One region of the Paenibacillus sp. P4_A7 genome, then DNA from elsewhere that is predicted to be linked to it. Evidence: a T-box and tRNA genes for the amino acid it is inferred to sense, from the RefSeq annotation. Region 1 holds a T-box; the other holds one or more tRNA genes.
What was found. The T-box of region 1 lies ahead of metG (methionine--tRNA ligase). A T-box ahead of a tRNA ligase gene usually reads a tRNA of that ligase, here a tRNA-Met.
Positions count from the first base shown of each region.

Region 2: it encodes a tRNA-Met, which carries the amino acid that the T-box ahead of metG (methionine--tRNA ligase) is inferred to sense. The anticodon was not compared.

Region 1 is NZ_JBFUHJ010000528.1:82-3,562, reverse strand. Features, by position in the region: partial or broken gene AC1DWN_RS30380 (VOC family protein) at 1-406, shown strand, start outside; gene AC1DWN_RS30375 (hypothetical protein) at 449-760, shown strand; gene AC1DWN_RS30370 (GNAT family N-acetyltransferase) at 849-1,010, shown strand; T-box leader at 1,116-1,379, shown strand; gene metG (methionine--tRNA ligase) at 1,426-3,066, shown strand; partial or broken gene AC1DWN_RS30360 (NUDIX domain-containing protein) at 3,148-3,481, shown strand, end outside.
Region 2 is NZ_JBFUHJ010000275.1:611-7,297, reverse strand. Features, by position in the region: partial or broken gene AC1DWN_RS23450 (ABC transporter ATP-binding protein) at 1-145, shown strand, start outside; gene AC1DWN_RS23445 (ABC transporter substrate-binding protein) at 151-1,653, shown strand; gene AC1DWN_RS23440 (hypothetical protein) at 1,881-2,048, shown strand; tRNA gene AC1DWN_RS23435 (tRNA-Met) at 2,159-2,235, shown strand; tRNA gene AC1DWN_RS23430 (tRNA-Ile) at 2,274-2,350, shown strand; tRNA gene AC1DWN_RS23425 (tRNA-Leu) at 2,371-2,456, shown strand; tRNA gene AC1DWN_RS23420 (tRNA-Leu) at 2,792-2,877, shown strand; gene AC1DWN_RS23415 (hypothetical protein) at 3,027-3,524, shown strand; gene rnhA (ribonuclease H) at 3,568-4,221, shown strand; gene AC1DWN_RS23405 (uracil-DNA glycosylase) at 4,233-4,922, shown strand; gene AC1DWN_RS23400 (S-layer homology domain-containing protein) at 4,985-5,953, opposite strand; tRNA gene AC1DWN_RS23395 (tRNA-Val) at 6,088-6,163, shown strand; gene AC1DWN_RS23390 (hypothetical protein) at 6,605-6,687, opposite strand, start outside.

The DNA.
Region 1 (3,481 bases):
TTGTATTTACGTACCGGTAAATGATGTTTATGAGTCGATTAAATGGTACCAAAAGAATTTAGGTTTCAAACCAGCAAACAACGACCGTGTTGAGCCTGGGATGGTGATGGCTGTTTTGAATTATCCCGATCGGAATGGAAACCTGCCTTCACCTGGTTTAAGGCAAGTTGTACCCGCTCTGTTCCTTCATAAATCGGATGAAGAAGGCGGTCGATTACGCTTTTCATGGTCATTGGACAGCGGCAAACCCCATGCAATGGCATGTTTCATTACTCCACGGGTCGAGGAGCTACTTGAACGTTTCAATGAAAACGGAGTGAATATATTAGGAGAACGGGTGACAAGCGGACCAAACATAACGTTCGCTGATCCTGACGGTAGCATATGGGAAGTTTGGCAACCATAACCGATTATGTAGATCTATTACGTTAACGGGTGGAGGTTACATATGTTTGACAAAATAGATTTTAAATCTGGTCGCATCTGTTGGAGCGGGTTTGAACTTAATGAAACAGTTTCATTAGAAGAACAAATCTGGTCTCTTAAACTTGATATATTATTAGTTGATTATGGAGACAATTATTGTTTGGACTTTGGATGGTTGCCTGAATTTGATATTATCGAAGGGGCATTTAGACTTATGATCGTTAAGGATGAGAATTTCCAAAATCCAATATTTATTAGAAGAACAAAAGAGCTATCCGAGTTGCATAGTCTATTTATTGAAGCAATAAATTTTGTCGAAGATGAAATGAAATAATTAATTATTAAACKAATGTTTGAACAGATGAATGGGAGAGCGCACTTCAGAACTATCAAATCGATCATGCTAAAAAAAAAACGCGGTCATATTCCAGTTTAATGAGCATGGTGTTGGGCATTTTATTTCAAAAGATGATCAAATCATCAGTGTTTGTTCATCTCCTTTTGTTGGCAACGGCTTTGCTGAAATTGATATTATTACGGTTGATCAAATTGCTGAGCACCCGATGTATTGGTACAATCTGTAAAGGTATTGCGTTAAACCTTATCGTATTTTATGGCAAGCCCTCCACTTAATAACCTTGACATGAGATATTTTATTTCGTATTATTTACAATAACTTGAATATTCGGAAAAAAGCTATGAAGAGAAAGAGTACCATCGTGACGTCTTTTTACAGAGAGCCCCAGTTGCTGAAAAGGGGTAAAGAATAACCGTGGGAATATGGTCTCAGAGCTGCGCATCGAAGCCTCATATGGTTGTAGACTGCGCCGGAACCCGCACCCGTTACTGTGCTAGGGTATAAACGCAAAAGCGTCGTACCTGAAGAGGTCAATGTCGAAAGGCATTGATAAAATTGGGTGGTACCGCGGTGAGCAACAGCTCTCGTCCCTTTGGGATGAGGGCTTTTTTGTTTGTCCAAAAAAAGAAGGAGGAGTTTTAATGGCAAATATTTTTATTGGAGGAGCATGGCCATATGCGAACGGTTCTTTGCATTTGGGACGTTTGGCAAGTTTATTGCCAGGTGATGTGCTAGCACGTTATTTTCGTTCGAAGGGAGAAAAGGTGTTRTATGTTTCGGGYAGYGATTGCCACGGTACACCTGTCGCAGTWCAAGCCATTCAGGAGGGAGTCTCGCCGGGAGACATTGCAGATCGCTTTCATGAGGAATTTGCTGAATGCTTTAACCAATTAGGTTTTACTTATGATATGTACACACGTACGGACCAAGTTTTCCATCATCAGGTTGTTCAACAATTATTTTTGAGTCTGTTGGAAAAGGGTTATTTATACAAGAAAACAATACAACAGACCTATTGTGAAACAGATCATCAATTTTTACCAGATCGGTATGTGGAGGGTATTTGTCCGGTTTGTAGCAACCGAGCACGAGGTGATCAATGTGATTATTGCTCGACATTATTAGATCCAGCGGATCTAACGGACAAAACCTGCAAGATTTGTGGGAATCCCCCAATCGAGCGTCCGACTGAACATTTTTACCTAGAACTCTCAAGATTCCAAGATGAATTATCCGAATATTCAAAACAATCACAAGGTTGGAAAGAAAATGCTGTCCGGTTAACGGGACGATATTTAAAAGAGGGACTTCAAGATCGTGCGGTAACAAGGGATTTAACTTGGGGTGTCGATGTTCCGGTTAAAGAATTCGAAGATAAAAAAATATATGTTTGGATCGAGGCGGTAAGCGGCTATTTATCGGCTAGCAAGCAGTGGGCTGCTGAGACAGGCGGCAGTTGGGAATCTTTTTGGCTGAAAGAGAAGGAAGAAATAATTGCTTATTATGTACATGGCAAAGATAATATCCCCTTCCATACAGTCGTTTGGCCAGCATTGCTCATGGGTATTGGTGACCTCCATTTGCCAGATCGCATTATTTCATGTGAATACATGACCTTAGAAGGGAGAAAGTTTTCGACTAGTAATAATTGGGCTGTTTGGGTACCGGACATTATGAGTCGTTATCAKCCAGATTCTATTCGTTATTTTCTGATCGCAAACGGCCCTGAGAAACGGGATACTGACTTTTCATGGAGGGAATTTATCCATAGCCACAATGGTGAATTGCTTGGCGCGTTTGGTAATTTTGTTAATCGTACTTTGGCTTTTATAGACAAATCATTTGACGGGCGCATTCCTGAAGGTAATCTGAGTGAAGAGTGGAAAAGAACACTAGAGGGTTTGTATTTAGAGTCTGGTTCTTTAATTGAAGAAGGTCATCTAAAGGAAGCCATTGAACTGATTTTTACTCATGTTCGCCGAGCAAACAAATTCTTCGATGAACAAAAGCCATGGGTACAGATTAAAGAAAATCGCGATGCGAGTGGATTTACTCTTCATACATGCGTGCAAATAATAGTGAATCTTTCAAATCTACTGGACCCATTCATTCCCTTCTCCTGTGAAAAAATTAGAAAGTTTCTAAAGCTTAAAAAAACGATATGGAAGTTGACTCTAATTCCAGCTAGTCTAAAAATCCAAGATCTAGAGCTGTTGTTCCAGCGTATTGATAGTAGTCGAATTGATGAAGAAACAAGTTTGTTAGAGAAACGGAAATTGTAGTCGGACCTAACATGAAGGGTTAACCAGAGAGGGCTTGCTAATCGGCAGCCTCTCTGGATAATTATAAAGGTGATTGTTCTATTGATAGAGGTAGAATGTGATTATTATCGAATTACAATTAAATTAAATGTGAAGGAGGAACAAAATATGTCTATAGTCACGGATGCCAAAGGTAACATTTTTCTAGAGTTCTTTCCGATTGCTGAGGATGAAATTGAAAATTTCTCACTGGATGCGCCATTAACACATTCATTAATTGTTGTCACTTGTCAAGACAAGTATCTATTCATGTTAAACAAATGGAGAAAAAGCTGGGAATTACCTGGTGGGGTAATAGAGGAAGGAGAATCTGCTAGGGAGTGTGTAATCAGAGAGCTTTTTGAAGAAACCAACCAAACTGCACATCATGTTGTGT
Region 2 (6,687 bases), on a different contig from region 1:
CGAAGCTTTTGTCGTCATCGATAAAGTCGGACGTTTACAGGTGCCTAAAGAATATTTATCTGCATTGAATATTAAAGACAAAGCGACAATGGAGTTTGACGGAGAGCGGATAGTTATTACTCCGCCTAAATCACTGGGGGGTTAAATCGAATGAATAACAAATGGTTTCCTGGTTTACGTATTCGCAAATTTGCAGCTCTTAGCTTAACACTAGCATTGTCTGTGGGCTCACTTGCAGCATGCAGCAGCGGCTCAAACAAGACAGCGGAGACCAGTGTGCTGCGCATTGGCGTATTGTATGGAGGATCGGACAATGAGCCGTATTTCCGTCAGCAATATACCGATATGTTTGAAATGACTCATCCCAACGTTCAGTTTGAAATTGTTGGAGCCATCAATTATGACGACCAACGGTATGAACAGAATGATCCAGAAAAACCAGTAAAGCAACCAGACCCATATGAAAAAATGAAAGAAATGCTTTCGGGTCAAAACCCAGTAGATGTGGTAGTACTGGATTATAATATGCTTCGTCGATTGACTCAAGACAATTTATTGCAGCAACTAGACCCGCTTATTCAACAGGATAAATTTGATTTGTCCGATTATGTTCCGACTGTAATTGATGGAATCAAAGCAGCGGGGGACAACAACATTTATGCATTAACCCCTACCTTTACTTCATCCGCACTCTTTTATAACAAAAAAATGTTCTTAGATGCGGGTATCGAGCCTCCAACTGACAAAATGTCTTGGGATGACACGCTTAACAAAGCTCGTCAAATGGCTAAAGGAGAAGGTGTAGACCGTCAGTTTGGCTTCTCATTTAACCGCTGGCAGTCTGACGGATTTAACGATACTCAGGTCTACAGTCAAGCTTTACAGCTGAAGATATGGGATGACAAAGGTGAGAAAATGCTTGTAAACAGTGATCAGTGGGAATCAGTCTGGAACACTGTTGCCTCACTTCATAAAGATAACATCGTACCTAATCAAGAATACTATACGCTTCTAAATGAGAAGAGAGGCGAAGCGGGCGGCAATGATCCGTTCTACGGTGATATGTTCATTAAAGGTAAGGTTGCCATGACAATAGGTGAATATAGCTATATTAATGAGCTTAAGAAAGCGTCGGACAACGCTTCGAAGATCAAAGATTTTGTACCCATTGATTGGGATGTCGTTACGGTACCTACTAACCCAACCGACCCTACTACAGGCGGAAATATTGGTCTAAATCAACTGATGGGTATTAATGCTAATGCACAGAACTCGAAGGATGCATGGGAATTTATTAAATACTCCAACAGTAAAGAGTGGGCTAAACTCAAATCAAGAAGCTTGTATGAGATGGTTGCTCGTAAAGAGTTTCTGAAGCCAATTGGCGGATTGCAATATAATATGGACGCATTCACTACTCTTAAGCCACTGCCACCGACTAATTCGAATGCGGATAGTATATTCAACGAAAAACCAGGTATCTGGAATGCTCAGCAGCTTGGCTATGAGTTATTCGCTGAAGTGATAAAGGGAACAAAGACGGCAAAAGAGGCACTTGCTGAATGGGAGACTAAAGGCAATGCTGTTCTTGAAGAGATAAAGAATAATCCTCAAGGTGGAGGCGGCGGCGTAATTAGCCCAATGATGAGATAAAGAGTTTTAGAGCCAAAGAGCGACCCAATGACGAAATGTCGTTGGGTCGCTTTTCAATGTGTTTTAGTTATCTTAGATCCTCTCAGAAACAGCATTAGACAGCATTAAATACTAAGTTTAAGATCGCTTCGAATTGCTTGATTTATCCGAATTTGGGTATTCTAATGACTATAAGATTAATTCAAGCGGCGAAAGCGCTGCAGTGCACATACATCAGGAGGGGTTCGATGATAAGATGGGTGTATTGGGTCCGACTATATGAAACAAAATTTCAAGCTGGTTGCCTTGTCAAACGAATGGAAAATGATTATTGGATATACGGGTACGAGTGTCCAAATGAAGTCGAGGTATTTCGATCGAAAAAAGGACGATATGGTGTGCGATTTATTCCGTGAAAAATAGTTTGTGAATTAATTTATAAAAATGCTTGACTTAAAACAGTCGAATATAGTATAGTAATTCTTGTCGCCAAAACAATAAGCTTCATAATCAAATGGAAACACGTCGCGGGGTGGAGCAGCCCGGTAGCTCGTCGGGCTCATAACCCGAAGGCCGCAGGTTCAAATCCTGCCCCCGCAACCAACCCTTTCGATGACTACGTTGAAATATACGTTTTTCGAGGGCCCTTAGCTCAGTTGGTTAGAGCGGTCGGCTCATAACCGATTGGTCGGGGGTTCGAGTCCCTCAGGGCCCACCATTTGCAAAGCTTATCTTCATGCCGGGGTGGCGGAACTGGCAGACGCACAGGACTTAAAATCCTGCGGTAGGTGACTACCGTACGGGTTCGATTCCCGTCCTCGGCATACCAGAACAATCTAGCAGTAGCAAGTTTTAAGAAGTACATAAGTAATATGTGGGGAACTGCAATCCTGTGTTAACACGCAAGATTCAAGTTGAAACTGAAAAAACCTCTTTTGCAGTATCTGACCAAATCAGATGCAAGCGAAGGAGGTTTTTTCATTGCACATGAACTTGACCAAGCTTACAATAAAGGCACGAGTAACAATGCATGAAGCAAAACACGGTTTATCAATCAGCTATCGGTTTCATGTCTTAGCCGTCTCTAATTTAGAAATAGGGCTTGTAAATAGAGGGCGAATATGGTATGCTATATTCTCATTGCGCATGATTTAATTGCGCCGGGGTGGCGGAACTGGCAGACGCACAGGACTTAAAATCCTGCGGTAGGTGACTACCGTACGGGTTCGATTCCCGTCCTCGGCATAACAGAACAATCTAGCAGTACATCGTTTTATGAACTATATATGGAAGAAAGAATCCCGTTTATCGACTTGCTAATCACAAGTTGAGAATAGGGATTTTTTTGTTCGAGACATATTTGCTATAATGAATAACGGAAGGGGACGGATTATTTGAATAGAGACGATAAGTTTGATACCCAGTTAAAAGAAAGCTCACGCAAGCTATATGCGCAAGTTTTTGCACTAAAGGACTCTTTACATAACGAATTGCTGGAGAGATACAAGAATGATCCTACAATAGCTGTGGATGGAGAGCGTTGGAAGCTATTAATTATGACTGCATCGGTTTCAACTGCTCTTTTTAGTACTGTTCTATCAGGGAATAAAAATTTCCTATTGCTCTATACTTATTTTAAAATAAAATTAAAAGAATATAATAGTGAAACTGAGACAACGATGGACGATTGCATGCAATATATCGCTGACCTGCGGAATGGTGTAGAATACAACTCGGAGCAATTTGCGGAGGCTATGGCTCTTTGGATGTATTTTAGTATTAGAGGTAAGGAACAGTTTGCCCAGGATGAATTAGCCCCATACAGTATAGTTGGACAGTTTATTCATGATTATTTTTATAATTGGTTTGATAAAAATGTAGCGTTAAATTAAATAGGCTTCAAGATGTTCAATCACGAAGGAGTGAGTAGCGTTAATGGCAGCAAGTAAGCATTATGTCGTATGGGTCGGCAACAGACCTGGTATTTATACAACGTGGAAAGAGTGTCAGGAGCAGGTAAATGGTTTTACAGGTGCCAAATTTAAATCATTTGAATCAGCTCAGCAAGCAGCTGTTGCTTTTAAGGAAGGGTGGAAGGGATACTGGGGTCAAGAGAAGGCTTCAGGAAAGGCTAAGCCTTACATAGAGGGGAAGAAGCTCAAAGCTACGGCAAGTGAACAAACCATCGATTATAACAGCATCTCAGTCGATGTAGGAACGAGAGGGAATCCAGGGCCTGTAGAGTTTAAAGGAGTAGATACGCAAACGGGTGACCTATTGTTCTACGTTGGGCCAATTCCGAATGGAACGAACAACCTAGGCGAGTTTATTGCCATCGTACATGCACTTGACTATTTAAAGAAAAAGGGCTCAACACAAACGATTTATACTGATTCTAGAACAGCTCTAAGTTGGATTCGCAATAAGAAGACAGGCTCGACATTGACACGCGACTCATCGACCGCTAAAATATGGGCTCTGACAGATTGGGCAACAGATTGGCTTCGCGATAATAAATATGACAATAAAATATTAAAGTGGAATACGGAGGAGTGGGGAGAAATAAAAGCAGATTTCGGCAGGAAGTAGGAGGAGATTTTATGACTGTGCTTTGCGATAATGATTGGTCTCACATTTTACAGGATGAGCTCAATCAACCTTATTTCAAAAAAATAGAAGCTTTTCTAATTGAGCGATCGAAGGATGCTGTTATTTATCCCCATACTGAGGACATATTTAGCGCCCTTAATTATACGACATACGAAGAAACACGCGTTGTTATTTTAGGGCAAGACCCGTATCACGGTTCTGGACAAGCGCATGGATTAAGTTTCTCCGTGCAGCCAGGAATTCGTATTCCACCATCACTGAAAAACATTTATAAAGAGCTGAATGACGACATAGGGTGTCCTATTCCGGATCATGGATCTTTGCAATCGTGGGCAAGGCAAGGTGTGCTACTGCTTAATACGGTGCTGACGGTTGAGGAAGGAGCGCCTAACTCCCATCAAGGGATTGGTTGGGAGCAATTTACGGATCGAATTATATCTACTTTAAATGAGCGGAACGAGCCTGTTGTATTTATGCTTTGGGGAAAGCATGCTCAAGCGAAAGCAGCTAACATTGATGCGGATAAGCATCATATCATTGCCTCGCCGCATCCGAGCCCGTTTGCAGCGAGAAGAGGCTTCTTTGGCAGCAAACCTTTCTCTAGAGCTAATTCATATCTTGAGAGCGTTGGGAGATCTGTTATAGATTGGACCATCCCCGAGCTAGAAGTGTCCCAATAGGAATAAAAAAGCTTCTCCACTATCTGATTAAGTCATCAGACAAGAGGAGAAGCCTTAGTGCTCTATTCAGCGATAATGCCGGTGCTGGATCCTGAGTTGTTTAAAACGATCGATCCTGGTAGCACTGGTTTGTATGTAGCATCCACGTAAGTAGATGCTACAGCATCGGTAATGACTTGAGGATACATTTTATCCGGTTCAGGAAAAGTTGTTTCTACGTAGATAATAGCTTGATCACCTTCAAAGCCAATGGAAGCAATACGAATACCATACCCAGGATGTGGAACTTTTGTACTAATGGTTACTTTGTTCACATCAGCATTTACTGAGGTCACAGATAGATTAATATCAAAAGCAGGTAGTTCAGGTTCAGGTTCAGGTTTGTCAGGAATAGGAGTGGTCTCCTTTACAAATTTGATGCCGTCATAAAGCCATCCAGCTGCTTCACTGCGGGTAATGGCTTGCTTCGGATAAAACTTGTTAGAACTGTCTAGCTGGACAATTTTGCTGATAAGCAGCTTTTGAATGCTGTTCATATACTCTTTTTTAACATCCTTCTCGTCTTCTAGAAGCATGAAGATTTCAGTAAAGGCATAGTCGCCTTTCTTGATTATGGCTTGAAATAAGTGGTGAGCGAACTGTTCGCGAGTCATTGTATCGTCCGCTTTTACTGTTTTAGGAATATCAAGTCCGTTTAGGCTCGCAATAATGAAAGCTTCTGAATACCAAGCATCATTCTTAATGTTAGTGAAATAGTCGCTTGTTTCCGGAGCTCTAATGAAGCGAATATGGTTAATATTGATATCCAATCCGCGTACGATCAAGGAAATGCCAGCTGCATAGGTCAGTTTACCTTGTGGATCGAATGTATCATTCTTCGTATTGCCACTAATTATCCCTAGCTTTTTTAGTTCAGCAATTTTTTGTGCATTTGGATCATTGTTAACGTCTTTAAATGCCCACGCTGTTTGTCCAAGCGTCAAAAGCATCATAGCAACTATAGTTATTATTAATAACGGTCTCTTCTTCATACGATCACCTCTTCTTTAATTTGCTGCAGCACTTATTAAACGCAACTCATTGTTATATTGTTGCTTAACTTTTAGAAAAAATTACTATTGACTTCAATATTGAATCCTGATATATTATTACTTGTCCCTAATACGATCTGATAGCTCAGCTGGGAGAGCGCCATCTTGACAGGGTGGAGGTCACAGGTTCGAACCCTGTTCAGATCACCATAACTTTTAACTCGTAAAGCCTTGATAATCAAGGCTTTTTTTGTTTTCACTATTAAATCAGCCTATGATTATTTGGTGCCATTTGGTGCCGTGATACGAATTTGATACGAATTGGGTCTTGATACGAATGATACGAATCTACTTGTTGCCGTAAAATGCTTTCCCGAACGTATCAGCAACGTCTTCCTGGATAAGAGCTTCCATGGTTTCTCGATCGATATTAATTGGGCGCTGACCAGATTTCTACACAATCAAATAATTTAAGTTCCAAAGATATTGAACATTGGCTGAATATTTAGTTATCAGAAGCATTCAGGGGGGGTGTCATTCGATAAAAAAAACACTCTCTAAGGAGTGTTAAATTAATTAGACCAAATATTTCGCGTAAAAACTTTCCTTCTGACCCGGAATCTTATTCTGATTACCTCACATGTGTTTTATCTAATGCTTTCGGTTAATGGTAACGGTTAAGGAATTCTTTTCAGGATCAGAAGCGTTTGCTCCCTTGATATAAAAGTTAGCGC